One region of the Gordonia terrae genome, then DNA from elsewhere that is predicted to be linked to it. Evidence: riboswitches for the same ligand, from Rfam matches in the RefSeq annotation. Region 1 holds a riboswitch; each other region holds the start of a gene.
What was found. Region 1 has a riboswitch for cobalamin ahead of BCM27_RS09305 (CbtB domain-containing protein). Riboswitches for the same ligand answer to the same signal wherever they lie in the genome.

Region 1 (10,542 bases):
GGTGTCGCCCTCAGGCATCGCTCTCCTCAGGCATGATCACCGTAGCGTAGCCGGATGCCGCGCGGGGTCGTCGAGAACCCGGCTTCGACGAGCACCTTGCCGAAGTCGGTGGCGCGCACCGGCTCCGAGTCGATGTGATCGATCGTCAGGCGGGAGATCCGGCCGCGCCGAACCAGTGCGACCAGCGCCCCGGCCGCCGACTCCAGCCGCGGGATGGAATCGCTGAACGTGAGCAGCGTCTTGCCACCGCGCTCGACGAAGCACACGAGTTCGCCGTCGACGAGCACCACGAGCGCCCCCGGTTTGCGACCCGGGCGGTGTCCGGCCTCGGTGTCGCGGGACGGGGGCCAGTCCAACGCCGCACCGAAGGGGTTGGCCGGGTCGGTCGCGGCCAGCACTGTCGCCTCGCGGGGCGGTTTGCGATCGGGGAGCGCATGCCGACGCAGCTCGTCGACCGTGGCGGGCGAGGCGAACTGCGCCCCGCCGAGACCGTCGACGTAGTAGCCGCGGCGGACGTGTCCGTTGTCCTCGAAGACGGTGAGCGCCTTGTAGACCCGCGCGAATCCGCCGGTGACCTCTTCGGAGACGACGCTCCCGCGGGTGATCACGCCGTACCGGGTGAGCAGTTGGTCGCAGAGGCCCTGGGTGGCGATCGTCGGTTCGGTCGAGGGGTGGTGGAGGGCGAACCAGCGGCCGCTCGCGGTCGGGGACACCGGCGGTGACGTGGAGTGTTCGGTCAGGTACCGGGCGGACAGACGACCGGCGCGGAGGCGGGGCGCCCGCCCCCGTGCGCGATGAGCCGGGGCCGAGCGAGGGGCGGACGGGTTTCGTCGTGGCTGCAGGAGGGCCCGGACGGGCGCGAAGCTGTCGTTGCTGACCTGTCCCGCCCACACCAGGTCCCACAGAGCGGTCTCGATGTCGGCGGCAGGCGTCGTGGTGCCGGTGCTGATGTCGGCGGCGATCTGTGGGAAGCGCAGTGCGCCGCCGGGTTCGAGTGCGGCCGTGACCCCGTCGTGCACCGGGGTCGTGTCGATCTCGTCGGCGTCGGGCAGCGTGAGGACGGCGACGTCGGCCGGATGCAGCGCGACCCACCCGTCGGAGTTGCCGATCCGGCCGTGCCCCGACCAGATCACCTCGCCGGCGCTGAGCAGTTCGTCGAGCATCGGCGGCGCGTAGTCGGAGACCCGCGCGGGCAGGACCAGTGACTCCCATGCCGACGCCGGGAGCGGGAATCCGGCGAGCTGGTCGATGACGGTCGCGACCCCGTCCACGCCGCGCAATCGGGTCCCGGGCGAGGCGTGCTGCCAGTCGAGGAGAAAACGGGTGAGGACGTCGGTGCCGACCGGAGCGACCTCGGCGCGGCTCGCCGCGAGGGAGCCGCGTCGGATCTGCCCCAGCACGTCGGTGTGGCACCACTGGCCCTCCCGCGGAGTGGTGTCGCCACCCTCCGGCAGGAAATCGCCCTCGACGACGCGTCGTTCCGAGGCCAGGCGGTTCAGGGTGTCGCGCACGACCCCGGTCGCGATGCCCAGCGCCGCGGAGGCCTCGGGCACGCTGAACGGCCCGTGGGTACGGGCATACCGGCCGATCAGGTCCCCGACCGGATCGGGGACCGGTTCGAGAAAGGCCGCCGGGATACCCAGCGGTGCAGGGACTCCCAACGCATCCCGCAACCGCGCGGTGTCGTCGATTGCGGCCCACAGCGCGCGCGAGTTGTGGTTCACCGAGATGATCTGGCCGCTGCGGTGCAGCTCGGCGAGGACATCGGTCGCCGGCTCGTCGCCGCGGTACCGGGCCTCGACCTCCTGGGTGGTGAGGGGTCCCAGCCACCGCAGCAGGTCGACGACATCCTCGGCGTCGCGGGCCTGGCGTTCGGGAGACAGGCGTTGGAGACGGGCGATCACGTCGGCGATGACGGCCGGATCGAGGAGTTCGCGGAGGTCGACGCGACCGAGGAGTTGTGCCAGCAGGCTGGTGTCGAGCGAGAGCGCGGCCGCCCGGCGCTCGGCGAGCGGGGCGTCGTCGGCGTACATGAACGCCCCGACGTAGCCGAACAACAACGATGCGGCGAACGGTGACGGGCTCTGTGTCTCGGTCTCCACGACCCGGATGCGGCGTGTGCGGATGCGGGTCAGCAGATCGAGGAGGGCGGGGAGGTCGTAGACGTCCTGCAGGCACTCGCGGACGGCCTCGAGCACGATCGGGAAGTCGGGGAACTTGGAGGCGACGGACAGCAGTTGGGCGCTGCGCTGGCGCTGCTGCCACAGCGGAGCGCGCCGTCCGGGGTCGCGTCGCGGCAACAACAGTGCGCGAGCGGCGCATTCGCGGAACCGGGAGGCGAACATCGACGAATCCGCGAGACCGTCGGTCACGAGCTGCTCGACCTCGTCCGGGTCGAGGAGGAACACGTCGGCGCCGGGCGGGGCGTCGTCGGTGTCGGGCATGCGCAGGATGATCCCGTCGTCGGAGGCCGTGGTGGCACCCTCGATGCCCAGGGTCTCCAGCAGGCGCTGCGAGATCGCGCTCGCCCAGGGTGCGTGGACACGTAAACCGTAGGGGGAGTGCAGGATCACCCGCCAGTCGCCGAGCTCGTCACGGAACCGCTCGACCACCAGGGTGCGGTCGGTGGGGAGGTGTCCGGTCGACTCCCGCTGCTCGGCGATGAGGGTCTCGAGGTTGGTGCGGGCGTTGTCGGTGAGGCCGAGGCGTGCGGCATGGTCGTCGAGCTTGCCGGGGTCGGCGATCGCACCGGTGAACGCACCGATCGCGGCGCCGAGTTCGGCGGGGCGTCCGATCGCGTCGCCGATCCAGAACGGCAACCGGCCCGGCTGACCGAACGCGGGGGAGACCAGGACGCGGTCGTGGGTGATGTCCTCGATCCGCCAGCTGGTCGCGCCGAGTGCGAAGACGTCGCCGACACGCGACTCGTAGACCATCTCCTCGTCGAGTTCGCCGACGCGCGTTGCCTTCTCGCCGACCATGAACACACCGAAGAGGCCGCGGTCGGGGATGGAACCGCCCGAGGTGACCGCGAGCCGCTGCGCTCCGCGCCGGCCGGTGATCACCCCGGCGTCGCGGTCCCAGTTCACCCGCGGGCGCAGTTCGGCGAACTCGTCCGACGGAAAACGACCCGCGATCAGGTCGAGGGTCGCGTCGAAGACGCCCCGGCCCAGTTCGCGATAGGGCGCCGCGCGGCGAATCACCTCGTACCAGTGGTCGACCTCGAGGTCGTCGACCGCGGCGGCCGCGATGGTCTGCTGGGCGAGGATGTCGAGGGGATTCTGCGGGACCTTGATCTCCTCGATCGCCCCGTCGAGCATGCGGCTCACCGTCACGGTGCAGTGCAGGAGATCGGTGCGGTGCTTCGGGTACAGGATGCCCTGGCTGATCTCGCCGACCTGGTGGCCGGCGCGGCCGATGCGCTGCAGCCCGCTGGCCACCGACGGCGGGGACTCCACCTGGATCACGAGGTCGACCGCGCCCATGTCGATGCCGAGTTCGAGGGAGCTGGTCGCGACGACGCAGGACAGGCGCCCGGCCTTCAGGTCGTCCTCGATCTGGGCGCGCTGCTCCTTGCTGACCGAGCCGTGATGCGCGCGGGCCAGGACGGGTTCGGCGCCCGAGCTCGCGCCGCTGCCCATGACGAACGCGGGGGCGCCGCCGGCGACCGACGGATTGCCGGTCGGTTCGGCCGGCTGCCCGTGGCGTTCGGCGTGGATCTCGTTGAGCCGGGCGGTGAGTTTCTCGGCGAGGCGCCGGGAGTTGGCGAACACGATCGTCGCCCGGTTGGCCTCGATCTGGTCGACGATCGAGGCCTCGACGTACGGCCACAGCGACCCGGCGGTCGGGGAGAACGCGTCGTCGAGTGCGGCGGGGTCGGCATCGGACACCGGGGGTGGGATGTTGGCCATGTCCTCGACCGGGACATCGACGCGGAGGTCGAACGTCTTGTCGGCCTTGGGCTTGACCACCTGACACGGCGCGGCGCCGGACAGGAACCCCGCCACCACCTCCGGCGGCCGGACGGTCGCCGACAACCCGATCCGCTGCGCGGGCTTCTCGAGCAGCTCGTCGAGTCGTTCGAGGGTCAGCGCGAGGTGCGTACCGCGCTTGGTGGCGGCGACCGCGTGCACCTCGTCGACGATGACGGCCTGGACGCCGGTGAGGCTCTCTCGCGCGGCCGACGTGAGCATCAGATACAGCGACTCCGGCGTCGTGATCAGGATGTCGGGCGGTGTCTTGACCAGTGCGCGGCGGTCCGCGGCGGAGGTGTCACCGGACCGGACGCCGACGGTGATGTTCGGTTCGGGCAGGTTGAGCTCCTGAGCCGCCCGCGTGATGCCGGTCAGCGGGGCCCGCAGGTTGCGTTCGACGTCGACGGCCAATGCCTTGAGCGGCGAGATGTAGAGGACCTTGGTGCCGGCGGGCCGCGAGTCCGGGTCGGCGGCGAGGCGGTCGAGGGCCCACAGGAACGCGGCGAGGGTCTTGCCCGATCCGGTGGGGGCGATGACCAAGGTGTGCGAGCCGTCGGCGATCGACGTCCACGCACCCTTCTGCGCGGCGGTGGGAGCGGTGAAGGCGCCGGAGAACCACCGTCGGGTGGGGGCGGTGAAGCGGTCGAGCACCGAAGCGCGGGGCATCTCTCCACTATGTCTCACGCGTACGACAGAACGCGGTATAGAGTCATCCCACGCCTGTGCGGGGAATCCGGTGAGAGTCCGGAACGGTCGCGCCACTGTGAACGCTGCCCATATCGACACCGTAGATATGTCGACGCGGTCGACGTGTCGACATATCGACGCGGTCGATGGTGACGGGGTGACGTGAGTCAGGATGCCGTGCCGGCGTGTAGCAGTCCTCCGGACTGCTACACCACGACATCTCCGACGCGAGATCGGCGAAAGGACCCCACCATGACAGCTCCCCGCACTGTTGCAGCCGTACAGGCCGCCCCGGCCCGTGCCCTGCCCGTACCGAACCTGTCGGTCGCGAGTGCAGCCCTCTGGCTCAGCCTGACCGTGCTCCTGGCGGGTCTCGCCTACTACTTCCTCGGGTACGACCAGGGCGTCGTGTCCGTCTTCGGCTCCGACACCCACGTCCACGAGTTCGTGCACGACGCACGCCACTTCCTCGGCTTCCCCTGCCACTGAGCCGGCCTGACCGGCCGTATCCCACAGGAAGCCAAGTACATATGGAGAAGAAATTCATCGGCGCCGGCCTGCTCGCAGGTCTGATCGCCGGAATCGTCTCGTTCGTGTTCGCCCGGTTCTACCTCGAACCGGTCGTCGCCAAGGCCATCGACTACGAAGGCGCCCGCTCGGAGGCCGAGGAGGCACTGGCCCACGCCGCCGAACCGGGTGGCCACACGCACGGTGAGGGCGGCGAGCTGTTCACGCGGGCCATGCAGGAGAACCTCGGCGCCGGTGTCGGCAACGTCGTGTTCGCGGTGTGCATGGGTGCGTTCTTCGCGGTGGCGTTCACGGTGCTCTGGAGTCATCTCGGCAGTCGCCATCCCGCGACCGACCCGCGCGCGGTCGCGGGTGTGCTCGGCGCGATCGGTTTCGTCGCCGTGTTCGCCGTGCCGTTCTTCGCCTACCCGGCGAATCCGCCCGCCGTCGGCGACGACGACACCATCGGCGAGAGAACCGGAGCCTTCCTCACCATCAGTGTGGCGTCGGTGATCCTGGCCATCGCGGCCGTGGTCCTGGCGTTGTGGCTGCGTCCGCGGATCGGCGGATTCGTCTCGGCCGTCGCCGCTGTCGCCGCCTACCTGGCCGGCGTAGCGATCGTGCTCGCGTTCCTGCCGTCCTTCGCCGAGGTCCCCGAGCCGGTTCGCAACGACGCCGGTCAGATCGTGTTCCCGGGCTTCCCCGGTGACGTGATCGGGGACTTCCGGGTCTACGCCATCGCCAACCAGGTGATCCTGTGGACGGTTCTCACCGTGGTGTTCGCCCTGCTGCTGGGGGCGATGGCGCGCTCGCGTACCGCCGACCGCGCCCCGGCGGTCGCCGCCCAGCACTGAGGCGGCGATCGTTTCGCGCATGCAGATCATCACCGCCGGTCGCACCGGCCCCAATCGGTCGGTGCGATTCGGCGGTGATCAGGTTCTGGACGAGCGGGGCCGCCGGGACGTGCTCCGCCTGGCCGCGACTTCCACGCGCACGGTCGGCAGTTGTGGTCCGGAGATCGCGACCCGGGAGACCGCCGAACTCCTGGGTGCCTCCGACGCCCTCGTCGACGACGCCCTGCGGACGCTGGACGTCGGAGCGTGGGCAGGCCGCACTCCGGAGGAGATCGATCCCGTCGAGCTCGGCGCGTGGTTCGCCGATCCCGGTGCCCGGCCACACGGGGGCGAGAGCCTTGCGGATTTCGTCGGCCGCGTCCATCTCTGGCGCGACGGCCGCTCCGGGCTCGCCGACCGTTGGGTGGTGGTGGCGATGCCGGTGGCCCAGGCCCTGCTGTGCCCGGGCGTGGAGCGGTTCTTCGCCCACGAGGTCCGCCCGGCGACCATCTACACCTGCGCAAACACCTGATAGGAACAGATTCGCGACGGCGTACCTAGACATCGGCAGTGACTCCTGACACAGTTGGGGACGACAAAACTGAAACATGTTCGCCCCGGGCGGACACCGGTCTGGGAGTGTGACGATGTTCGAGTGGTCCGATGAAGATCTGATGGTTCGGGACGCCTTGCGGGCGTTCATCGACAAGGAGATCCGGCCCCATCTCGACGAACTCGAGTCCGGCGTCCTGCCGCCGTACGACATCACCCGCAAGCTGTTGTCGAGCTTCGGTGTCGATGCCATGGCCAAGGATGCGCTCGAGAAGGAGCTCGAGGCAGAAGCCAAGGGCGAGAAGAAGAAGTCCTCCGGCGATGGCGGCGGCATGGGCGGATCGATGTTCATGATGGTCAACATCGAGCTCGCGGGTGTGTGTCTGGGCCTCGTCGCGTCGCTGGGAGTGAGCATGGGGCTGACCGCCTCGACCATCCGCGGCAAGGGCACGCTCGCGCAGAAGAAGCGCTGGCTGCCCGAGTTGGTGACCATGGAGAAGGTCGGCGCCTGGGCGATCACCGAACCCGACTCCGGGTCGGATGCGCTCGGCGGCATGAAGACCACGGTTCGTCGTGACGGTGACGACTACATCCTCAACGGGCAGAAGACCTTCATCACGAACGGCCCCTACGCCGACACCATCGTCGTGTTCGCCAAGCTCGACGACGGCAGCGGAACGCCGATGCGCGACCGCAAGGTGCTGTCGTTCGTGCTGGACAAGGGTATGCCGGGGCTCACCCAGGGTAAGCCGTTCAAGAAGATGGGCATGATGAGTTCGCCGACGGGCGAGCTGTTCTTCGACAACGTGCGCGTCGGCAAGGACCGACTGCTCGGCGAGACCGAGGACACCGGTTCGGACGCGCGCGGATCCGAAGGCGCCAAGGCCGGTTTCACCGCGGAGCGGGTCGGGATCGCCGCCCTCTCGCTGGGCATCATCAACGAGGCGCAACGGCTTTCGATCGACTACGCGAAGAACCGCAAGCTGTGGGGCCAGGAGATCGCACAGTTCCAGCTCATCCAGCTCAAGCTGGCCGAGATGGAGGTCGCGCGCATCAACGTCCAGAACATGCTCTTCAGTGCCCTCGAGCGGGGCAGGGCGGGCAAGCCGCTGAGCTTGTCCGAGGCGTCGGCGATGAAGCTGTACTCGTCCAAGGCGGCCACCGACGTCGCGATGGAGGCGGTGCAGTTGTTCGGCGGCAACGGTTACATGGCCGAGTACCGCGTGGAACAGCTTGCGCGCGATGCCAAGTCGCTCATGATCTACGCGGGGAGCAACGAGATCCAGGTGACCCATGTCGCCAAGGGGCTGCTGCGGGGCTGACGAACAGGCCCGGTCGTGTCGGACCATGCCGACACGATCGGGCCGGGTTCAGGCGACCTCGTCGGCGCGCACCTCGGGCGCCCGCGGCGTGGTACCGGGCGTCGGCGACACAAGCGTCAGGTGGTCCGGCTGTGCCAGGAAGTCCTCGATGTCGCGTCGAGCCGCCTTTTCGATCAGCAACGGCACGAAAATCCTGACCTTGCAGTCGGCGAACCGTCCGTGAATGGCGCGCACACGAGCGTTGATGTCATCGACAGTCATAACCGGAAACCGTGCGATCAGGCGACGAATCACCTGTTCGACTTCGAGCATCTCCTCAACCCGAGCCATTGGCACATTCTGCGGGAAAACCTTTGCGGCTGCCGGCTCATCGGGGAAACGATTGGTCACGATCGAGCATGCGACGGTGTGCCCCGTACCGGCCACGACAATTGCGCGTCGTCTTCGTCGGTTACCGCGCGGATGTCTCGGACGTGGCACAGAATGACCAGTTAGTCATTCGGTCCAGCCACGGGAGCGTACGGCCATGCCTGATTTCTCATCGTCCTCGGGTCAACTCCGAGGCCCGGATCACGACGGCCCGTCGGGCCCGATGTCGGGCAAGAAGTACCGCAAGCATCTCGAACCGCTGCACGCCGAGTTGGTCGCCATGCAGGAATGGGTCCGTGCGACCGGGGCGAAGGTCTGCATCGTCTTCGAGGGCCGGGACACGGCGGGCAAAGGTGGTGTCATCAAGGCGATCACGGCCAGGGTGAGCCCGCGGGTCTTCCGCGTGGTCGCGCTGCCCGCTCCCACCGAACGGGAGAAGTCGCAGATGTACCTCCAGCGGTACATTCCGCATCTGCCCGCGGCGGGCGAGGTCGTCATCTTCGACCGCAGTTGGTACAACCGGGCCGGTATCGAACGAGTGCTCGGGTTCTGCACGGAGAAGCAGGCCCACCAGTTCCTGGAACAGGTGCCCACGGTAGAACGGTCGATGGTCGAGTCGGGGATCATTCTGCTCAAGTACTGGCCCGAGATCAGCGAGGAACAGCAGACCCTTCGCCTGCAGAGCCGGATCGACGATCCGCGGAAGATCTGGAAGCTGTCCGACATGGACCTCGCGTCCTACAGCCGCTGGTACGACTATTCGCGGGCCCGCGACGAGATGTTCCGGTTCACCGACACGGGCTGGGCGCCCTGGTATGTCGTCTCCACCGACGAGAAGAAACGGGGTCGGCTGAATGTGATCGAGCATCTTCTCGGTCAGGTTCCCTACACGCCGCTCGAACGTCCCCGGATCGAACTGCCGAAGCGGCAGAAGGCCAAGGGCTATCGGCCACCCGAGCAGGCCCTGCACTGGATCCCGACCCCGTATTGACGACCCGATACCGAACCGCAGTCGAGTAGTCACCACACCGCCCGAGCCCGAGGCAGGAGAGTTGTATGGCCATCGCACGCCCGCCGTCGTCACCGGAACGTCGGGAGGACGACGCCCCCGCACCGGCCTGGCACGTCCAGGATGTCGAATCCGTCGTGTCGGCGCTCGAGTCCGACAGCACCGGTGGACTGTCGTCGGCCGAGATCGACGACAGACGGACGCGGTATGGCGACAACGTGATCGCCGCAGAACCGGCCCCGTCGGTGGCCGCACTGGTGCTGCTGCAGCTGAAGGACCCGATGAACCTGATGCTGATCGCCGTGGTGATCGTCAGCCTGGTGATCGCGGAGGTCTCGACCGCGCTGGTGGTCGCCGCCCTGGTGGTGCTCAACCTGGTGCTGGGCACTCGGCAGGAGCTGAAGGCCCGGGCCAGCGTGGACGCTTTGGCGCGGATTCAGGTTCCGCAGGCCCGCGTGGTCCGGGGTGGAGTCCTGGTCGAAGTGCCAGCGGCGCAACTCGTTCCCGGGGACATCGTGCAGCTCGAAGCCGGCGACTTGGTGCCGGCCGACGGACGTCTGGTGCGGGCCGCCACGCTGGAGACCCAGGAGGCCGCGCTGACCGGCGAGAGCGCGCCGATCCCGAAGGACCCCGCCGCACTCACCGATGTCGAGCTGGCCCTGGGTGACCGCAGCAACATGCTCTTCCAGAACACCTCGGTCACCCGCGGCACGGCGACGATGGTCGTCACCGAGACCGGGATGCGGACGCAGATGGGGCAGATCGCGTCGATGCTGTCGGCGATCGCCCCGCAGCGGTCACCTCTGCAGCGCGAGCTGGATTCGCTCACCAAGATCCTGGGCGTGATCGCCTGGACCGCCGTGGCGATCATCGTGGTGATCGGGCTGGTGCGCGGACAAGACCTGGCGACGGTGATGCTGCTCGGTATCTCGATGGGCATCTCGGCGATTCCCTCCGGTCTGCCCACTTTCGTGCAGGCGATGCTCGCCTTCGGGGCACGGCAGCTCGCGGATGCGAAGGCGGTCGTCAAGAACCTCACCGACGTGGAGACGCTCGGCGCTACGAGTCTGATCAACTCGGACAAGACCGGGACGCTCACCATGAACCAGATGATGGTGCGCTCGTTGTACTTCCACGGTCAGTGGTTCGCCGTCGACGGTGAGGGCTACGGCAAGACCGGGAGCATCACCCAGGCGGCGGGCGAGCCGGTTCCCGACTTCACCATGCTCGCGTACGGACTGTGCCTCGACAGCGACGCCACCGTGTCGGACGCCGGCGCCGTCATCGGC
Region 2 (10,542 bases), 760 kb from region 1:
CGAGCGCGACCGCATCGTCGAGCATCGTGACCACGTGCGGGAACGCGTCCCGGAAGAAGCCGGAGATGCGCACGGTGACGTCGATGCGGGGACGGCCGAGTTCCTCGAGCCCGATGAGCTCGAGCGAGGAGACGCGCCGGGACATCTCGTCCCACACGGGCATGACACCGAGCAACGCGAGCACCTCGGCGACATCGTCACCCGACGTGCGCATGGCGCTGGTCCCCCACACCGACAGTCCCACCGACGGGGGGTATGCGCCGTGATCGGCCAGGTAGCGCTCGAGCAGCGAGTCGGCCATCGCCCGACCGGTTTCCCACGCCAGCCGCGAGGGCACCGCCTTCGGGTCGACGGAGTAGAAGTTGCGTCCGGTGGGCAGCACGTTGATCAGGCCGCGCAGCGGTGACCCGCTCGGCCCGGCCGGGATGAACCCGCCGTCCAGTGCGTGCAGCACTCGCGGGACCTCGCCGGTCGTCTGACGCAGGCGCGGGACGACCTCGGTCGCCGCGAAGGTGAGCACATCCCCGACCGCGCTGGGCAGTCCCGCGGTGGCCCCGGCAACTGCTTCGGTCGACCAGTCGTCCTTCGCGCAGGCGGCGACGAGTTCGCGGGCCTGCGCCTCTACGGCGTCGACGGAACCGCGCTCGGCCGAGCCGTCTTCGACGAGTCCGAGAGCCTCGCGGAGGCCGGGCAGAGCCGATGTGCCGCCCCAGAGTTGGCGGGCGCGCAGCATGGCGAGGACGAGGTCGACCTCGGCGTCGTCGCGCGGGGGCTCGCCGAGGACGTGCAGGCCGTCGCGGATCTGGACGTCCTTGATCTCGCAGAGCCAGCCGTCGACGTGCAGCAGCATGTCGTCGAAGACCTCTTCGTCGGGCCGTTCGGTCAGACCGAGGTCGGAATCCATCTTCGCCGCGGTCAGCAGTGTCCAGATCTGCTGGCGGATCGCGGGCAGCTTCGCCGGGTCGAGGGCGGAGATGTTGGCGTGCTCGTCGAGAAGCTGTTCCAGCCGGGCGATGTCGCCGTAGGACTCGGCGCGTGCCATCGGCGGGATCAGATGGTCGACGAGGACCGCGTGCGCACGTCGCTTGGCCTGCGTCCCCTCCCCCGGGTCGTTCACCAGGAACGGGTAGACGAGCGGGAGGTCGCCGAGGGCGGCGTCGGTGCCGCAGTCCGCCGACATGCCGAGATTCTTGCCGGGCAGCCATTCCAGGTTGCCGTGCTTGCCGACGTGCACGATCGCGTCGGCGCCGAAGCCGGTGTCGTGCGCAGCAATCCACCGGTACGACGCGAGGTAGTGATGCGACGGCGGGAGGTCGGGGTCGTGGTAGATCGCGACCGGGTTCTCGCCGAAGCCGCGCGGCGGCTGCACCATGATCGCGACGTTGCCGAAGGTCAGTGCCGCGATGACGATGTCGCCGTCGGGATTGTGCGTGCGGTCGACGAACAGGTCACCCGGAGCCGGACCCCAGTGCTCGGTGACCGCCGAGCGCAGTCCCTCGGGCAGGGTGTCGAACCACGCTCGGTAATCGCGCGCCGACAGGCGGATCGGGTTGGCGGCGAGGGTCTCCTCGGTGAGCCAGTCGGCATCCTGGCCGCCGGTGGCGATGATCTGGTGGATCAGCGCATCCGAATCGTCCTCGGCGAGACCGGGGATCGCGTCCGGGCCGGACTCCGGTCCGATGTCGTACCCGGCCGCGCGCATCGCATCGAGCAGGCGCAGGAGGCTGCGCGGGGTGTCGAGTCCGACGGCGTTGCCGATCCGGGCGTGCTTGGTCGGGTAGGCCGACAGCATGACCGCGATCCGCTTGTCCGCGGCCGGTGTCCGACGCAACCGGGCGTGCGCGGTGGCGATGCCTGCCACCCGGGCACAGCGCTCGAGATCCGGCTGGTACCAGGGCAATCCGTCGTCGTCGAACTCCTTGAAGGAGAACGGCACGGTGATGATCCGACCGTCGAACTCGGGCACCGCCACCTGGGTGGCGACGTCGAGCGGCGACAGGCCGTCGTCGCTGTCCTCCCAGTCCGCGCGGGACCCGGTGAGGCAGAGACCCTGCAGGATCGGGATGTCCAGGGCGGCCAGCCGTTCGATGTTCCACGCCTCGTCGTCGCCACCGGCCGACGCGGTGGCCGGGGTGGCGCCGCCCGCGGCGAGCACGGTGACCACCAGGGCGTCGGCGGTACCGAGCATCTCGAGGAGGTCGTCGGGGGCGGTCCGCAGCGACGCGCAGAAGATCGGCAGCGCTCGCGCGCCCTTCGCCTCGATGGCGTCGCAGAGCGCGGCGATGTAGCGGGTGTTGCCCGCCAGGTGCTGGGCGCGGTAGTAGAGCACGGCGATCGTGGGGGCGTCGGGCCCTTCGTGGCTCGTCGCTTGCGCTCCTCGCACCTCAGGGAGCGGAGAAGGCTCGGCGTGCGCTCCTCGGACCTCAGGGAGCGGAGTAGGCGTCCGTTCCAGCACGCCCCACGCGGGCGTCTGCTGCGGGAGTTCGAAACCGTTGCCGGTCAGCAGGACGGTGTCGGACAAGAAGTGGTGCAGGTTCACGAGGTTCGCGACGCCGCCGGCCGCGAGGTAGTCGTGGGCCTGCGCGGCGACACCGGACGGCACGGTGGAGTGCGCCATCAGGTCGGGGTCGGGCTGCTGCTCGCCGGAGCACACGACCAGGGGCTTGCCGGTCGCCTCGACCGCCGCGAGCCCGTCCTCCCACGCGCGCACTCCGCCCAGGATGCGTACGACGATGAGATCGGCGTCGGCGGCGAGTCGCGGGATGTCCTCGACCAGGATGCGAGAGGGGTTTGCGCCGCGGTAGGACACCGACGCCTCCGTCGGAGCACTGCCCGACGGTGCGTTCTCCTCATGGGCCGCCGAGGCCGTGAGCAGATCGGTGTCCGAGGTCGAGAGCAGCAGGATCATCGTGTCTCCTCGCCGGGTTGTCGCGCCCGGGTGCGTGTCGGTGCCGTGGGTGGCGGGTGCAGTGCGAGGGACTGGTCTGACTCCCGGATGGCCGGTCGATCCCGGCTCCCCGATCACAGTGGCGCGACCGCGCCGGAATCGCACCGGCTTCAGCCCGCTCGCGGTGCGTTCAGCCTACGGCCACCGCACCCGCCGGTCGTAGGCTGGTGGGATGAACCAGCCAGCCCGGGCCGCCGCCGACCGTTGCCCTGGGGTCTTCGACACGCATCCGGCGGCCGACGGCGCACTGGCCCGGGTCCGGCTGCCGGGCGGGCGGATCCGTCCGGATCAGCTGGAGGAGCTCGCCCGGGCGGCCGCCGACCATGCCGACGGACACCTGGAGCTGACGGTGCGCGGCAACCTCCAGCTGCGCGGGATCACCGACGTCGAGGCCGTCGCCGAGGCGGTCGTCGCGGCCGGGCTCGCGCCGAGCAGCACCCATGACAAGGTGCGCAACATCGAGCTCAGCCCACTGACCGGTCGTATCGGCGGCATCGCCGACGCGCGTCCGCTCGCCGCCGCCCTCGACGACGCCCTACGCGCCGACCCGGCCGCGGCCTCCTTGTCCGGCCGGTTCCTGTTCGGGATCGACGACGGCCGCGGTGACATCGCCGCCCGACGCCCGGATGCGTGCGCGGTGATCCGGGCCCGCACGCCACTAGCGGCGAACATCAGCATCGGCGGGGTCGCCGTCGGGTCGGCGAGTGGTTCGGAGGCGATCGTTCGCGCGCTGATCGCGGTGGCAGCGGGCCTGGGTCAGGTCGTTCCCGGCGCGTGGCGGGTCCGCGACCTCGACACCGACGCCCGGCGTCGACTCACCGACCTCGTCGCGTCGGGTCTCGACCCGGTGATCGACAACGACCCGGACACCACGCCGAGCGCCCCCGGCGAGCCGATCGTCGGCTGGTTCGACCAGGACGACGGCGCGGTCCTGCTCGGCGCGGTCGTCGAACTCGGTCGGTTGCCGGCCCGGCTGGCGGAGTTCATCGCGGCGGTCCAGGCGCCGATCGTGTTCACGCCCGACCGCGAGATCCTGCTCTGCGATCTAGGGGAGGGCGTGGCCGAGACGGTCGTCCGCGTGCTCGCACCGATGGGCCTGATCTTCGACGCCGCGTCGCCCTGGGCGTCCGTCAGCTGCTGCGTCGGAGCGCCCGGGTGCGCGTCCGCCCACGCCCCGGTCCGGGACGACCTGATGGCCCGTGTGCAGGCCGGCGACCCCGTCGACGAACGCGAGCACTGGGTCGGTTGCGCCCGTGGCTGCGGATCGCCGGCCGAATCCCACCTCTCGGTGGAGGCCACGCCCGACGGCGGATACGAACGGCGGCGCCGTTAGGCTCGTCAGCACCATGACCGAGTACCTACGAGACGGCGCCGCGATCTACCGTCAGTCCTTCGCCACGATCCGCGCCGAGTCCGACCTCTCTGCGTTCGCGCCCGACGTCGCGACCGTGGTCGTCCGGATGATCCATGCATGCGGCCAGACCGACCTGACGCGCGACGTGATCGCGACGCCCGGTGTCGTGGCGGCCGCGCGCGGCGCGCTGGAGGCCGGCGCCCCGATCCTCTGCGACGCCAACATGGTGGCCTCCGGCATCACCCGCAAACGCCTCCCCGCGGACAACGAGGTGCTCTGCCACCTGTCCGAACCCACTCTCCCGACTCTTGCCGAGCAGCTGGGGACCACGAGAACCGCTGCCGCACTGGAGTTCTGGTTGCCCCGCCTGGAAGGTGCGGTGGTCGCGATCGGCAACGCGCCGACCGCACTGTTCACGCTGCTCGACATGATCGACGACGGTGCGCCCCGTCCCGCCGCGATCGTCGGCGCACCCGTCGGTTTCGTCGGCGCGGTCGAATCCTGCGCGGCCCTGGCCGAGCGCGACGACCTCGAGTTCATCACGGTCACGGGCCGGCGCGGCGGGTCGGCGATCACCGCGGCCGCGGTCAACGCGCTCGCGACCCCGAAGGAATGACGATGGCCCCCATGCACTCGGACAGCTCGGCCGCCGGACAGACGTCGGGTCAGGGCACGCTCTACGGCATCGGGCTCGGCCCGGGCGACAGCGAACTGATGACGGTCAAGGCCGCCCGCCTCATCACCACCGCGGATGTGATCGCGTATCACTCTGCGCGCCACGGCAACAGCATCGCGAGGTCGGTCGCCGAGCCGTACCTGCGCGAGGGCCAGACCGAGGAACGTCTGATGTACCCGGTCACCACCGAGACGACTGACCACCCCGGCGGCTACCAGGGCGCACTCGACGACTTCTACACCGAGAGCGCCGAACGTCTCGCGGTGCACCTGCGGGCCGGGCGTGACGTCGTCCTCCTCGCCGAGGGCGATCCGCTCTTCTACAGCTCGTACATGCACATGCACAAGCGGCTGTCGCCGCACTTCGACGCCGAGATCGTGCCCGGCGTGACCTCGGTGAGCGCGGCGTCGGCGGCCACCGGAGTCCCGCTCGTCGAGGGCGAAGAGACCCTCACGGTGGTTCCGGGTACGGCGTCGACGTCGGAGCTGCTCTTCCGTTTCCGTTCCGGGGACGCGATCGTCGTGATGAAACTCGGCCGGACCTTCGAGCGGGTGCGTGATGCGCTCCGCGAGGCCGGGCGTCTCGACGAGGCGTACTACGTCGAGCGCGCCTCCACGACGGTCGAACGGGTGCTCCCGGCCGCCGACGTGAATCCCGCGGAGGTGCCCTACTTCTCGATCCTCGTCGTCCCGGGACGCCGCAACAATCCGAGGTTCGAGCCGGAACCCGTGCCCGGTGAGCTCGTCGTCGTCGGGCTCGGCCCGGGCCACGACAGCTGGACCACCCCGGAGGTGCGCACCGAGCTGGCCACGGCCACCGACCTCGTCGGATACACCACCTACCTCAAGCGCGTCACCCCCCGCCCGGGCCAGCGCGTGCATGCCAGCGACAACCGGGTGGAGGCCGAACGCGCCGAATTCGCCCTCGACCTCGCCCGACGCGGCGCGCGTGTCGCCGTCGTCTCCTCCGGTGATCCCGGCGTGTTCGCGATGGCCGCCGCAGTCGCCGAGGTTGCCGCGCAACCGCGGTGGCACGAGGTGCCCGTCCGCGTGGTGCCCGGCGTCACCGCGGCCACCGCGGTCGCCGCAGCGGTCGGCGCGCCCCTCGGACACGACTTCGCGGTCATCTCGCTCTCCGACAGGCTCAAGCCGTGGTCGGTCATCGAACGACGCGTCCGTGCCGCGCTCGGCGCCGATCTGGTCATCGCCATCTACAACCCGGGGTCGGCGAGCCGCACCTGGCAGGTCGGCGCCCTGCAGCACACGCTCACCCAGACGGTGTCGCCCGACCGCGTCGTGGTGCTCGGGCGAGATGTCGGCGGTCCGGAGCAGCAGCTCACCATCACCACGGTCGCGGACTTCGACCCTGCCGTCGTGGACATGCGCACGATGATCATCATCGGGTCGTCGGCGACCCGGGTCGTGCAGCGCGCAGCGGGCCCGCTCGTGTTCACGCCACGCAGCCACCGTCCGGTGGACACCACCGATCAGACTGCCGACGAGTCAGCCGAGCAGCGCCTCGAGCCAGTCCCGGGCGGCCCCGACCTCTGAGACGACCGCCGAGTCGGGCTCGGCGGGCCGGTCGACCATGATGACCTCGATCCCGAGTTCGGCGGCGGCCGCCAGCTTCGCCGACGTCAGCGGCCCGCCGCTGTTCTTCGTGACCAGCATGTCGATGTCGTTGTCGCGCAACAGCCTCGACTCCGACGCGTGGTCGTAGGGCCCGCGCGAGCGCACCACCTCGTGGTGAGGCGGGAGCGCTCCGGTCGGGGCGTCGACGACCCGGATCAGGAACCACGCCGACTCGATCCCCGCGAAGACCCCGACGTCCTGACGTCCGGTGGTCAGGAAGACCCGCCCGCCCCGGGCGGCCACTTCTCGTGCGGCAGAGGGCAGGTCGGGCACACGGATCCAGGTGTCGGAGTCGCCGGGCACCCACGGATCGCGGCGCAGACGCAGCAGCGGTAGCCCCGCGTCGGCCGTGGCTCGCGCCGCGTTGCGGGTGATGGTCGCGGCGAACGGGTGGGTGGCATCGACCACGGCCTGAATCCGGTTGCTCTGCAACCAGCCCCGGAGACCATCGGATCCGCCGAATCCGCCGATGCGCACCGGGCCGACGGGCAGACGGGGGTCGTTCACCCGGCCCGCAAGGGAACTGATGAATCCGATGCCGGACTCGCTCAGGGTCGAGGCCAACGCCCGGGCCTCCCCCGTCCCGCCGAGGATCAGGATGCGCCGAGCGTCATCCGGCGGGCTCGAATCGGTTGTGCCGGGATCGGTCACCGCGGCGACTCACGGTCGGTGCGGAGCTTGGTCATGCGCGCGTGCGAGTACAGGTAGCTGTCGGTGGCCTCGGACCTCGCCGGGTCCAGCACACGACCGACGAAGATGACCGCGGTCCTGCGGATGTCGGCGGCGTCCAGTGTCTCGGGCAACCGGCGCAGCGGGCACCGTACGATCTGCTCGTTCGCGCGACTCGCGAACGCCACTGTCGCGGTCGGGCATTCACTGCCGTAGTGCGGGGCGAGCGCCGCCACGATCTCCTCGGCGCGATGTGCCGCGAGATGAAGTGCGAGCGTCACCCCGGTCGCGGCGAGACTCGCGAGGTCCTCCCCCGGCGGCATGTCGGTCGACAGTGTCGACACCCGCGAGATCAACAGGCTCTGGCCGACGCCCGGGACGGTCAGTTCGGTGCCCAGAGCGGCCGCGGCCGCCGCGAACGCCGGGACACCCGGCACGATCCGGTGATCGATACCGCGTGCGGTCAGTTCGCGCTGCTGCTCGGCCAGCGCCGAGTAGAGGCTGAGGTCACCCGAGTGCAGGCGCGCCACGTCATGACCCCGCGCGTCGGCGGCGGCGATGACATCGATGATCTCCGGCAACGGCATCCGTGCGGTGTCGACGAGTTCGGCTCCGTCGGGACACAGCGCCAGGAGTTCCGGCGGCACCAGCGATCCCGCGTAGACACAGGTGCCGCATTGCCCCAGCAGGCGCGCACCCCGGAGGGTGATGAGGTCGGCCGCGCCGGGACCGGCCCCGATGAAGTAGACGGTCATCGGACTGCCTCCGCGGGTTCGGGCCCGGGGTCGGGCGTCGACGGCGCCGGTTTGTCGACCGCCCACTGCACGATCGGCAGTGCCGGACGCCAGGTGCTCATCGTGCCGAGGGGCGCCACGGTCTCGACCGACAGTCGGCGCAACGTGCCCCCGAGTTCGCCGTGCCGCCGGGTCACGAGGGCCTGGTTCTCGACCGTCACCGCGTTGACGACGAGCCGGCCGCGGTCGGCGAGCGCCGCCCAGGCGAGCGACAGGATCTCCTCGTCGAGTCCGCCGCCGATGAAGACCGCGTCGGGGCGCGGTGCGTCGACGAGTTCGTCCGGAGCCGGCCCCCGCACCGTGAGCCGGTGCGCCACCCCGTGGCGGGCGGCGTTGCGGCGCAGCCGATCAGCACGCTCGGAGTCGCGTTCGAAGGCGACGACCGTCCCACGGTCGTCGGCACGCAACCATTCGATCGCCACGCTGCCGGAACCGGACCCGATGTCCCACAGGGTCTGTGCCCCGGCCGGGCCGAGCGCGCACACGGTCAGGGCGCGAATCGTCGACTTGGTGATCTGGCCGTCGTGCTCATAGGCATCGTCCGGCCGGCCGGGCAATCGGGTCCGGCGCGGGCCGACACAGTCAACGGCGATGATGTTCAGGGCGTCCCCGGCCCGACGGCGCCACGACTCCGCGGTGTCGGTGGCGATCTGTTCGGCAGGGCCACCGAGTTGTTCGAGAACGGTCATCGTCGAAGACCCGAAACCGGCATCGACGAGCAGCGTCGCAACGGCCGCGGGGGTGGTCTCGTCGCGGCTCAGTACCAGCACGCGAGCCCCGTCGGTGACCTCGCCGAGCACGACGCTCGGCTCGGCCCGCACCGCGCTGACGATCCGGGCGGTCGCGAGATCCCAGCCGAGGCGCGCACAGGCCAGACTTGCGCTGGACACCGCCGGATACACCCGCACCCGGTCCGCGCCGACGCGGCCGATGATGCTGGCGCCGACCCCGTGGAACATCGGGTCGCCGCTGGCCAGGATGTGGACGATGCCCGCGTGCGCGGTGCCGTCCTTGATGGGCCCGCTCGATGCGCTCCCGGTGCCCGCCTCGATGGGCCCGCTCGCTGCGCTCCCGGCGCCCGCCTCGATGGGCCCGCTCGCTGCGCTCCCGGCGCCCGCCACGACCTCGGCCAGGTGTTCCGACATCGGTGACCGCCACGGGCGCAGTTGCGCGCCGAGTTCGGATGCAGCGCCGTCGAGGAGCGCCAATTGTCGTGCGGCACCGTAGATCACCTGCGCACGACGCAACTCGTCACGCACCGTCTCGCCGAGTCCGGGCCAACCATCGGCACCGATTCCGATCACGACGAACTCGGATGCGGGTGGCGACCCGTGGGTTGTATCCGGGGCCGTCATCGGGGAAGTCTCCGCCACACGGCGCGTGGCAGCAGGCGCATCCCGAAGAACACGGGGCGGAGCGCACCCGGGATCCAGACCTCGCCGCGTCCCTTGTGGAAGGCGCGCGCCACCGCGTCGGCCACCTGCTCGGGATTGCGCGACAGCGGTGCGGGTTTCACCCCGGACTCCATCAGGTCGCGGGTCATCGCGCCGACCACGAACCCGGGGCGGGCCAGCAGCAGGCGGGCGCCGGTGCCGCGCAACGCATCTGCGAGACCGCTCGCGAACCCGTCGAGTCCGGCCTTCGTCGAGCCGTAGACGTAGTTGGCACGGCGCACCCGGATACCCGCGACCGACGAGAAGACGATGATCGTGCCGGAGCGCTGCGCGCGCAGGACGGACGCGAGCGGTGTGAGCACGCTGATGTGGGCGTAGTAGTCGGTGTGCGCGATCTGAAGCGCATGTGCCACATCGGTTTCGGCGCGAGTCTGGTCCCCCAGGATGCCGAACGCGACGATCGCGATCCCGATCGGCCCGTACCGCTGCGCCAGTGACTCGACGAGTGCGGGGTGGGAGTCGGTGTCGTTCGCGTCGAATGCGACGGCGTGCACCGCCACCGCCCCGGCGTCGAGGAGGCGAGCCGTCTCGTCGGCCAGGTCGTCGGGGCGACGAGCCGCCAGCACGACCGTCCGCCCGTGAACGAGACGCGCAGCGGTGGCCACGCCGATCTCACTGCGACCGCCGAACAGCACGAGGGTGCCGGCCGGGTCGGTGTCCGGACGCGCCGATGCCCCGTTGCTGCGTGATGACATGGCCACCAGTATCGCACCGGCCCCGAGACCGACCTCTATCGTGGGGTCATGCCCCGCACCGCCGCCGACCTCGGATCCGATGCGCTCGCGTTCCTCACCGAACGCCACCTCGGGACCCTCACCACCCTGCGCGCCGACGGCACGCCACACGCCGTCGCCGTCGGATTCACGTGGGATCCCGAGGCCGGACTGGCACGGGTCATCACCTCTGACGGCAATCAGAAGGTCCGCAACGCCGAGCGCGGCGCCTACGCGGCCGTCACCAATGTCGACGGCCCGCGGTGGTTGACCCTGGAGGGGCCCGCGACGGTCCGCCGCGAAC
Region 3 (10,542 bases), 2.1 Mb from region 1:
GGCCACGATCACCGCGCCTGTCGGCGGCAAGATCGCGCGGCTGGCGATCGACTCGGTCACGCAGGTCGCTCCTGGCGATCTGCTCGTCGAGATCGGTTGACGCACAACAAGCAGTCGGTATTGCAGACCGCGGCCGTCGCACTCACGGGAGAGTGCGACGGCCGGGGTCATTTGTCGAGCCGGTTGACTGCCTAGCCGGACAGCGGGATCGTCTCGCGCAGTCGTGTTGCCGCGGCCACCATGTTGGTGAGCGAGTCCACCACCTCCGGGGTCCCGCGGGTCTTCAGCCCGCAATCCGGGTTGACCCACAGACGGGAAGCGCCGACGCTCGACAGCGCCGACGACAGGGCCGAGAAGATCTCGTCCTGGTCGGGCACGCGCGGTGAGTGGATGTCGTACACACCCGGGCCCACCGCGTTACGGAAGCCGGCCTCGTCGAGGTCGTCGAGCACCTCCATGTGCGACCGCGCCGCCTCGATCGAGGTGACGTCGGCGTCGAGGTCGGCGATCGCTCCGATGACCTCGCCGAATTCCGAATAGCAGAGGTGCGTGTGGATCTGTGTATCGTCGCGGACCCCGGAGGTCGCGATGCGGAACGCCCGAACGGCCCACGCCAGGTACCCGGGCTTGTCCGCGTCACGCAACGGCAGCAACTCGCGCAGAGCGGGTTCGTCGACCTGGATGATCCCGACCCCTGCCCTCTCGAGGTCGACGGTCTCGTCGCGGATGGCGAGCGCGATCTGATCGGCAGACGCCGACAGCGGCTGGTCGTTGCGAACGAAAGACCAGGCAAGAATCGTCACCGGGCCGGTCAGCATGCCCTTGACCGGCTTGCTGGTCAGCGTCTGCGCGTAGGTGATCCAGTCGACTGTCATCTGCTTCGGCCGGCTCACATCGCCGAACAGGATCGGTGGCCGCACGCACCGCGAGCCGTAGGACTGCACCCAACCGTTCGCCGTCGCGAAATATCCCTCGAACTGCTCGGCGAAGTACTGCACCATGTCATTGCGCTCGGGTTCCCCGTGGACGAGCACATCGAGGCCGACCGATTCCTGCAGCGCCACGACGTCCGCGATCTCCGCTTTCATCCGGTCCTCGTACTCGGTGCGGTCGATCTCGCCCGATCGCAGCGCGGCCCGCGCCAGTCGGATCGCAGAGGTCTGCGGATAGGAACCGATCGTGGTGGTCGGCAGCGGGGGCAGTCCCAGCCGCTCCTGCTGGGCGGCGAGGCGATCATCGGCCGGGCCGCGCGTCGCGTCGGCATCGGTGACGGCGTCCAGGCGTGCGCGGACGTCGGCGTTGTGCAAACGAGGGTCGGTGGCACGGCTGGCCAGTGCCGTCGAGCTCTCGGCGAAGGCGGCGGCCTGCGCGGCGTGGCCTTCGCGCAACGCCGACGACAACACCGCCACCTCGAGGAATTTCTCGGCCGCGAACGCGAGCCAACCGCGAAGGTTGGTGTCGAGCTCGTCCTCCGCGTCCACGGTGTAGGGGACATGCAGGGTCGAGCACGACGTCGAGACGGCGATGGAACGGGCGGAACCGAGCACGGTGGCCAGCGTCGCCGCGGCCTGGTCCAGGTCGGTGCGCCACACGTTGCGGCCGTCCACCACGCCGGCGATCAGCAGCTTGTCGGCCAGGCCGGGGGTGCCGGCCACCGTCTCGACCGAGCCGTCGACGAGGTCGACCGCGATGGCCTCGATCGGCGTCCGGGCCAAGTGTGCCAACCGATCACCGGCGTCACCGAAGTACGTCGCCACCGCGATGGCCGGACGGCGCTCGTGGGAGCCCAGGGCGTTGTACACCGATTCGGTCCGCGGACCCAGGCCCGCGGCGGCATCGGTCACCAGGACGGGTTCGTCCAGCTGAACCCACTCGACGCCGGCGTCAGCCAACCGCGTCAGGAGGTCTCGGTACAGGGGCACCAACTCGTCGAGGCGATCGAGCGGAGCGCCCGCCCCGTCGACCGCCTTCGACAGCGCCAGGAACGTCACCGGGCCGACGATCACCGGGCGGGCCGGGAGACCCAGTTCCCCGGCTTCGGCGACCTCGGCCAGCACCTTCGCCGGATTCAACCGGAACGTGGTCGACGGGCCGATCTCGGGGACCAGGTAGTGGTAATTGGTGTCGAACCATTTGGTCATCTCGAGTGGGGTCACCTCGGCGGTTCCGCGGGCCGCCGCGAAGTAGCGATCGAGCCGATCGTCGATCTCGGCGAACCTCGGCGGCAGTGCGTCGAGGAGGACCGTGGTGTCGAGCACCTGGTCGTAGTACGAGAACGTGTTGACCGGGACGGAGTCGTGGCCGGCCTCGGTGAGCTCGGCCCACTGCTCGCTGCGTAGGCGCTGCGCGACCGTGGCGAGCTCGGTCCGGTCGATGCGGCCGGACCAATAGCTTTCGACGGCCCTCTTCAGTTCGCGCCGGGGGCCGATGCGTGCGGTGCCGAGGACGGTGGTGGTGAACGGTGCCGCGGAGCTGCGGCGGACGGTGTCGGACATGGACGTCGACTTCTCCTACTGACGGTGGATGGTTCACCGCCCAGCAGGGGAGATCGATCGGACCCACGTCACGCCCGGCAGGGGGCACGCGACGATCGCCGGTTCGACCTGCGCCCAATCCTCGAGGCGGCGAGCCACCGGACGCGGCGCGTCCGGTACACCTGGCAGGTCTTCGGGCTCACCGTCGCTCTCGATCGAGATCCCTCTGATCGAAGTTCCTACTGACCGTCGCTTCCCAAGCCGGAGCTCAGTGCTGATGACGGTGGTCGTTACGGCATACCGCTGCGGGGACAGCTCCGGATTCGAACCGGATTCCCTCTCGTCCGCCGGCGTGATGCCGGCGACTCGACGCCGCGGACGGAGAGCTGAAACGACCCCCGACGCGGCGAACCACATGCGTCATCGACCCTAGCCCAGCAAAGTCGACCCGCTGAACACCGGTAGTTCGACGTTCGGGCGGTCAGCCGTCGATCTGATCGCGCCGAAACGACATCATCGCGCGGATCGCATCGTCGGAAGGAGGAGTCCCCGGCTGAAACCGAACGGTGCCCTTCTCCACGTCGAAACCGTCGAGGAACGGCCGCCCGGCGTCGACCGCCTCCGGGCTGAACGGGTACAGACCGATGTGCTTCTTGGTGCGCATCACCGAGAGGAGCGGGCTCCCGCGATATGTCAGGGCCGGCATGCCGTAGCCCTTGCCCTGAGTGGTGTCGGGGACCGCGGTGCGGGCGACGTCGTAGATGCGTCCGACCACCTCGCGGTCGGCGGGGTCGAGTCCGTCGAGATAGTCGTCGACAGTGCCCATCCGGTGCGGCCTCTCTCCGTGGCGCTGAGCACGCATTTGGCCTGGCCTGCTCGTTCGCGTAACATGGATCGTCGGTGCGCATCGCGTGCCGGGCATCAGCGTGTCAGCACGTGGGCCCGGTCGGCGCACACCGGGTGCAGGTCCTCGCGGACCGGTGCCCACACCCTAACGGACAAACACTGATTCAACCCGGCCGATGCGCCGCGGCATCACCCGGATGTCGTGGTCACGGCCAGGATCGCGGAGGACATGGCGAAGAAAGACGGGGCCATCGAGGTCGAGGGTCGAGTGATCGAACCCCTGCCCAATGCGATGTTTCGTATTGAGCTGGAGAACGGACACAAGGTTCTCGCCCACATCAGCGGCAAGATGCGGCAGCACTACATCCGCATCCTGCCCGAGGATCGGGTCGTCGTGGAACTCTCGCCCTACGACCTGGCTCGTGGGCGAATCGTGTACCGCTACAAGTGAGACTTTCCCGGCGATGCCGGGGACAGACTTCCCGGACATCCGTTCGGGAGGAGACCGACACCCACGTGCACGGCCGCTTTCGGCGTGCGCGCGGGCGAGCCGAGCAGGAGAGATTGACGTGAAGGTTCAGCCGAGCGTCAAGCCGATCTGCGAGAAGTGCAAGGTGATCCGCCGCAACGGTCGGGTCATGGTGATCTGCGAGAACCTGCGTCACAAGCAGCGTCAGGGCTGATCACGCGCACCCTCCGGGTCGCTTGAGTCAGAACAACTGAAGATCGACAACTGAACACACAAGGACCTCCCAACACCAGCGGCGACAGACGCGTCACCGCCTACCTCCGGATCAGAGGCCGGAGCCCACGAGGCCGGACACACGGTTCGGCACCAGCTCGCGGGACGGACTGGGAGCAGACCTCTGAGAATCGAAAAGGAAATCCGCCACATGGCACGTGTTGCTGGTGTGGATCTCCCCCGCGAGAAGCGGCTGGAGATCGCACTGACCTACATCTATGGAGTTGGGCGTACCACCTCCAAGGAGATCCTCGAGGGAACGGGCCTGAGCCCCGACCTGCGAGCCAAGGATCTCACCGACGCAGACGTCTCGAAGCTGCGTGAGTACATCGAAGCCTCGGTGAAGGTCGAGGGTGACCTGCGTCGCGAGGTGCAGGCCGACATCCGTCGCAAGATCGAGATCGGCTGCTACCAGGGTCTGCGCCACCGTCGTGGCCTGCCTGTGCGTGGACAGCGCACCAAGACCAATGCCCGCACTCGCAAGGGCCCGAAGAAGACCATCGCCGGGAAGAAGAAGTAATGCCTCCGAAGTCACGTAGCGCAGGCCCCAAGAAGGGCACCCGCCGTCGCGATAAGAAGAACGTCCCGCACGGCCACGCGCACATCAAGTCGACGTTCAACAACACCATCGTGTCGATCAGCGACCCCAGCGGCAACATCATCAGCTGGGCATCGTCGGGCCACGTCGGTTTCAAGGGTTCGCGCAAGAGCACCCCGTTCGCGGCTCAGCTCGCGGCCGAGAACGCTGCGCGCAAGGCCCAGGAACACGGCGTCAAGAAGGTCGACGTCTTCGTCAAGGGACCGGGCTCGGGTCGCGAGACCGCCATCCGCTCCCTGCAGGCAGCCGGCCTCGAGGTCGGCACCATCTCCGATGTGACCCCGCAGCCGCACAACGGTTGCCGTCCGCCCAAGCGGCGCCGGGTCTAGCGGGAAAGGAAGAGATAAGACATGGCTCGTTATACCGGCCCCGCAACAAAGAAGTCCCGTCGTCTCCGCGTCGACCTCATCGGTGGAGACGCAGCGTTCGAGCGTCGCCCCTACCCGCCCGGCCAGCACGGCCGTTCGCGGATCAAGGAGAGCGAGTACCTGCTCCAGCTGCAGGAGAAGCAGAAGGCGCGCTTCACCTACGGCGTCATGGAGAAGCAGTTCCGCCGCTACTTCGAAGAGGCGAACCGTCGCACCGGCAAGACCGGTGACGAACTGCTGAAGCTGCTCGAGACCCGTCTCGACAACGTCGTGTACCGCTCGGGCATCGCCCGGACCCGTCGCCAGGCCCGCCAGCTGGTCAGCCACGGCCACTTCACCGTCAACGGTGTGAAGGTCGACGTGCCCAGCTACCGCGTCAGCCAGTACGACATCATCGACGTCCGCCCGAAGTCGCTGCAGACCGTCCCGTTCCAGATCGCCAAGGAGCTCGTCGGCGATCGTCCGGTCCCGGGTTGGCTCCAGGTCGTGCCGTCGACCCTGCGCATCCTCGTGCACAGCGTGCCCGAGCGTGCTCAGATCGACGTACCGCTCACCGAGCAGCTCATCGTCGAGTTCTACTCGAAGTAAGACACACCGCCCGACAGCAGCAGCTGTTCGGTTCACCCTCGAGGCCGTCATATAGCGGTCGGCCAAAGGAGATATCCAAGAAATGCTCATCTCACAGCGACCCACCCTCACCGAGGAAGTCCTTGCCGAGGACCGTTCGAAGTTCGTCATCGAGCCGCTCGAGCCGGGCTTCGGTTACACCCTCGGCAACTCGCTGCGTCGTACCCTGCTCAGCTCGATCCCGGGTGCTGCCATCACCAGCATTCGTATCGACGGCGTGCTCCACGAGTTCACCACCGTGGCCGGGGTCAAGGAAGACGTCACCGACATCATCCTGAACCTCAAGGGCCTCGTGGTCAGCTCCGACGAGGACGAGCCGGTCACCATGTACGTGCGCAAGCAGGGTCCGGGCACCGTCACCGGCGCCGACATCGTGCCCCCGGCCGGTGTCACCGTGCACAACCCCGATCTGCACATCGCCACCCTGAACGACAAGGGCAAGCTCGAGATCGAGCTCGTCGTCGAGCGGGGCCGCGGCTATGTTCCGGCCGTGCAGAACAAGGCGTCGGGTGCCGAGATCGGCCGTATCCCGGTCGACTCGATCTACTCGCCGGTGCTCAAGGTGACCTACAAGGTCGAGGCAACCCGTGTCGAGCAGCGCACCGACTTCGATCGCCTGGTGCTCGATGTGGAGACCAAGAACTCGATCAGTGCGCGTGACGCGCTGGCATCGGCGGGCAAGACCCTGGTGGAGCTGTTCGGGCTCGCCCGGGAACTCAACGTCGAGGCCGAGGGCATCGAGATCGGGCCGTCGCCGGCCGAGGCCGACCACATCGCGTCGTTCAGCCTGCCGATCGAGGATCTCGAGCTGACCGTCCGGTCCTACAACTGCCTCAAGCGCGAGGGTGTGCACACCGTCGGCGAGCTGGTTGCCCGGACCGAGTCGGATCTGCTCGACATCCGCAACTTCGGTCAGAAGTCGATCGACGAGGTCAAGGTCAAGCTGCACGCGCTCGGTCTGTCGCTCAAGGACAGCCCGGCGAGCTTCGATCCGTCGCAGGTCGCAGGTTATGACCCGGCCACCGGCACGTGGTCGGAAGACGCGTCCTTCGACGCCGATTCCGGTGAGGATTTCGCGGAGACCGAGCAGCTGTAGTCGCTTCGACGCGGCGGTAGCTGTCACTGCCCAACCCTGACTTCCGCATCGAGTGATGCGGGGTCCTCCTAGGAGAAGACAATGCCCAAGCCCACCAAGGGTGCCCGCCTCGGCGGGTCGGCCAGCCACCAGAAGGCGATGCTGGCGAATCTCGCCACCTCGCTCTTCGAGCACGGCCGCATCACCACCACGGAAGCCAAGGCCAAGCGCCTGCGTCCGTACGCGGAGAAGATCATCACCCACGCCAAGGCCGGCAAGCTGGCCAACCGTCGTGAGGTGCTGAAGGACATCCGTGACAAGGACGTCGTGCACACACTGTTCGACGAGATCGGCCCGTTCTTCGCCGATCGTCCGGGTGGCTACACCCGCATCATCAAGACGCTGCCGCGCAAGGGTGACAACGCCCCCATGGCCGTGATCGAGCTGGTGCGCGAGACCACCGCGTCGAGCGAGGCCAGCCGCGCGACCCGCGTCGCCGCCTCCAAGAAGGCCGCCGAGGACAAGCTCGACGCCACCGAAGAGGTTGTCGCCGATACCGATTCGGCTGATGGCGCGGACAACGTGGTGGAGGCCGTCGAGGCCGACGCCACCGATGCCGAGGTCGCCAACGCCGAGGCCGTGGCCGAGGCGGTCGACGACGAGTCCACCGCGGCGACCGCTCCCGATGCCGAGGCAGCCGGAGCAGACGTCGACGGCGACAAGAAGTAGTCGACTGAGTCGAGAATCGCAGACCGAACCCGTCGGCCCGGATCCCGGTGCCGGCGGGTTCTGTCGTCTCCGCTTCGACATCTCCTACGACGGAACCGACTTCGCCGGATGGGCACGGCAGGTCGGTCAGCGCAGCGTCTGCGAGGAACTCGAGACCCGGTTGTCGACGGTGCTGCGGGTGCCGGTGCGCCTGACCGTGGCGGGCCGAACCGATGCCGGTGTCCATGCGACGGGGCAGGTCGCACACGCCGATGTCCCGCGGACGACGCTGGAGACCAGATCGATCGGCGGCGATCCGTCGACCCTCGTCGGACGTCTCGCGAAGATGTGTCCCGACGACGTGCGGGTGACGGCGGCACGGGTGGTGCCCGGCGAATTCGACGCGCGGTTCTCGGCCCTACGCCGTCACTACCGGTACCGCCTGACCGATGCCCGGTGGGGTGCCGAGCCGGTGGTTGCACGGACGACTGCCACGTGGCGTCGACCTCTCGACGTCGACGCGCTGAACGCGGCGTCGTCGGAGTTGCTGGGCCTCAACGATTTCGCGGCGTTCTGTCGTCGGCGCGAGGGTGCGACGACCATCCGGGATCTCCAGCGATTCGCCTGGACCAGGGATTCCGACGGTGTCCTGGTCGGCGAGGTGAGCGCGGATGCATTCTGCTGGTCGATGGTGCGTTCGCTGGTCGGTGCGGTGGCGAGTGTCGGCGACGGCAGGCGCGACATCGCCTGGTGCCGTGAGCTTCTCGGTGAGCGGGAACGCAGCAGCCAGGTGCCCGTGGCCGAGGCCCGCGGGCTGTGCCTGGTCGGTGTCGACTATCCCGCCGACGACGAACTCGCCGCCCGCAACACCGTGACCCGCGACGTACGCGGACCCATCGGTTGTTGCGGCGGTTGACGCACGACGCCCCGGGAACCCGTCCTCCGGGAGACGGCCGGCGACGATAGGTCGGCCGTGGCTCTCCGGCGGGCGGCTAGCCGGGGCGTGCTGGCTGTGGCGGGGGCTAGTTGCCGAGCTTGAGACCGTTCTTGTCCCGCACATTGCCGGTCAGCATCATGATGCCGTCGATCAGTGCCCACACGGCGACACCGAAGACGATGAAGATCCCGACGATGAAGATCGCGGTGATGTACCCGATGATGGTCAGACCGAGTTGGATGGCGCCGGTGGTGTTGTCGCCGATGTAGAAGCGGCCGACGCCCAGGCTGCCGAGGAAGATCTGCAATAGGCCCGCGACGAGCTTCGACTTGTCGGAGAGCGGTTCACCGGTGGCCGGGTCCCGGCCGTACGGCGCGGTGGGGTCGGGTGCGCCGCCGTAGCCGTACCCGGGTGCCGCCGGATACCCGCCTTGCGGCGTCCCGTACTGCTGGGGTGCCCCATACTGCTGACCCCCGTACTGCTGGTTCCCGTACTGCTGGGGTGCGCCGTACTGCTGACCCCCGTACTGCTGGGGCGCGCCGTACTGCTGGTCCCCGTACTGCTGTCCGCCATAGTGTTGGTCGCCGTACTGGGGATTCTCGAAGCCGGGCTGCGACGTCGCCGCGCCGTGATCCGGACCCGCCGGCTGCTGGGTGGAGTCGGTGCCGTGGGACGGCGCCGGGTCGGCAGGCGGTGGCTGCTTCACGAACGGGTCGTTGGGCTTGTCGCCGGGATTCTCTGGTGTGGTCATCGGGTGGATCCTCCTCGTGACTCGGGTGGGACGGCGTGCTCGGATCGTGGGATCACGGGTCAGGCGACTCAGACGGCTGCGGCCAGTTGTCGTGCGTAGTACACGCGACCGGACACGTCGCTCATCGCCCAGGGTGACGTCGCCGGGATGTTGGTGACGTGCATGACGCCGCCCGCGCCCCGGACCCGCACCTGGATGTAACCCGTCGTGCGCCGCTCTTTCATGAGCAAGAACAGCAGACTCAGAAAGCAGACCAGAAAGAACCCGACCAGCGCCAGCACCAGGCCCGTCTGCGACATCTGTTCGGAGGACACGGACATGTCGGTGACCTCCCACTGCGAACCCGCGAGTGGGAATGTGCCCGACGGCGTGATCACGTAGTGCTGCGTGCACGTGATGTCGCCGATGACCACCAGTGGCGGTTCGGGCAGCGCTGCGGCACCCGCGTCGACGTAGGGGCCGCCGTACGCGGGAGCCGGACCGGCGCTCGGGAATTGGGCCGGATGCGAGTGGTCGGCAGGAGCCGGCACGAATCCGGGGCTGGAATCGTACGCGTTCGGCTGAGGTGGCAACGGACGTGTGCCGTGATCGTCACTGCCCGGGTAGGTCATCCAGCAATGGTGGCATACGCGTGTGTGTTTCGGGTCAGGTGGCGTTGCGCTCGTCTTCGAAGGCCTCGAGCACCTCGTCGACGGTGTCGTCGTCCCCGACGAACTGCTCCGGATGGGCGCCCTCGGACATGAGATGCCGCCAGTTGAGGGGGTCGAACTCGACCGGCGCGTGGCGCGAGATGAAATCGATGACGACTCGGCAGAAACGCTCCGGATCGTCATGGAACGGGAAATGGCCTGACCCGGTGAAGGTCTCGAACTCGGAGTGGGGGATCGCCGAGTGCGCCAGTTCACCGTGGTGGTGCGGGATCACGATGTCCCGGTCACCCCACACGAGCAGGACCGGCAGGCGCTCGGTGAGGTAGCAGCGGTCGAGCATCGTGACGGATTGCCCGCGCCAGTCGACGACGGCACGCAACGTGCGGAGGAAGGCTGCCGATGCGGTCGGGTCGGCGAGCCCGCCGAGGACCCGCATGAGGTCCTCGTGGTCGGCCAGGAGATGTTCGGGTGTCGCCGAGGACGGGAACAGGGGCGGCACCGGAGCGGCGACGATCGCTTTCGCGAGTGTCGTGAGACCCGGGACCACGCCGGGGACGCGGAGCACCGACAGCACCTGCGGGACGACGGGCAGCGAGAACAGCCGCAGGGCGGGGTTGACGTCGCGGGTGACCCCGCCGGCCGCGACCAGCACCAGGCGCTCGACGAAGCGCGGAAACTGGTAGCAGAACTGCATCGCGACGCCGCCACCCAGTGAGTGGCCCACCACCGTCACCTTGCTGATCCCCAGGACGACGAGAAGGTCGCG

Region 2: another riboswitch for cobalamin. It lies ahead of cobN (cobaltochelatase subunit CobN); the one in region 1 lies ahead of BCM27_RS09305 (CbtB domain-containing protein).
Region 3: another riboswitch for cobalamin. It lies ahead of metE (5-methyltetrahydropteroyltriglutamate--homocysteine S-methyltransferase); the one in region 1 lies ahead of BCM27_RS09305 (CbtB domain-containing protein).

The regions. Positions count from the first base shown of each region.
Region 1 covers NZ_CP016594.1:2,046,454-2,056,995, forward strand. Annotated here, with positions in the region: gene BCM27_RS09295 (DNA-formamidopyrimidine glycosylase family protein) at 1-18, opposite strand, end outside; gene BCM27_RS09300 (ATP-dependent helicase) at 27-4,640, opposite strand; cobalamin riboswitch at 4,702-4,838, shown strand; gene BCM27_RS09305 (CbtB domain-containing protein) at 4,914-5,150, shown strand; gene BCM27_RS09310 (CbtA family protein) at 5,192-6,022, shown strand; gene BCM27_RS09315 (histidine phosphatase family protein) at 6,042-6,533, shown strand; gene BCM27_RS09320 (acyl-CoA dehydrogenase family protein) at 6,649-7,875, shown strand; gene BCM27_RS25940 (three-helix bundle dimerization domain-containing protein) at 7,924-8,265, opposite strand; gene ppk2 (polyphosphate kinase 2) at 8,402-9,235, shown strand; gene BCM27_RS09335 (cation-translocating P-type ATPase) at 9,301-10,542, shown strand, end outside.
Region 2 covers NZ_CP016594.1:2,805,292-2,815,833, reverse strand. Annotated here, with positions in the region: gene cobN (cobaltochelatase subunit CobN) at 1-2,908, opposite strand, end outside; cobalamin riboswitch at 2,981-3,116, opposite strand; gene cobG (precorrin-3B synthase) at 3,120-4,280, shown strand; gene BCM27_RS12740 (precorrin-8X methylmutase) at 4,294-4,917, shown strand; gene cobJ (precorrin-3B C(17)-methyltransferase) at 4,920-6,527, shown strand; gene BCM27_RS12730 (cobalt-precorrin-6A reductase) at 6,480-7,259, opposite strand; gene cobM (precorrin-4 C(11)-methyltransferase) at 7,256-8,032, opposite strand; gene BCM27_RS12720 (bifunctional cobalt-precorrin-7 (C(5))-methyltransferase/cobalt-precorrin-6B (C(15))-methyltransferase) at 8,029-9,426, opposite strand; gene BCM27_RS12715 (decaprenylphospho-beta-D-erythro-pentofuranosid-2-ulose 2-reductase) at 9,423-10,220, opposite strand; gene BCM27_RS12710 (PPOX class F420-dependent oxidoreductase) at 10,269-10,542, shown strand, end outside.
Region 3 covers NZ_CP016594.1:4,133,258-4,143,799, reverse strand. Annotated here, with positions in the region: gene BCM27_RS18650 (pyruvate carboxylase) at 1-100, shown strand, start outside; gene metE (5-methyltetrahydropteroyltriglutamate--homocysteine S-methyltransferase) at 192-2,495, opposite strand; cobalamin riboswitch at 2,642-2,859, opposite strand; gene BCM27_RS18640 (iron chaperone) at 2,956-3,300, opposite strand; gene infA (translation initiation factor IF-1) at 3,550-3,771, shown strand; gene rpmJ (50S ribosomal protein L36) at 3,890-4,003, shown strand; gene rpsM (30S ribosomal protein S13) at 4,214-4,582, shown strand; gene rpsK (30S ribosomal protein S11) at 4,582-4,989, shown strand; gene rpsD (30S ribosomal protein S4) at 5,011-5,616, shown strand; gene BCM27_RS18610 (DNA-directed RNA polymerase subunit alpha) at 5,699-6,751, shown strand; gene rplQ (50S ribosomal protein L17) at 6,833-7,459, shown strand; gene truA (tRNA pseudouridine(38-40) synthase TruA) at 7,416-8,354, shown strand; gene BCM27_RS18595 (TM2 domain-containing protein) at 8,461-9,126, opposite strand; gene BCM27_RS18590 (hypothetical protein) at 9,195-9,737, opposite strand; gene BCM27_RS18585 (alpha/beta fold hydrolase) at 9,772-10,542, opposite strand, start outside.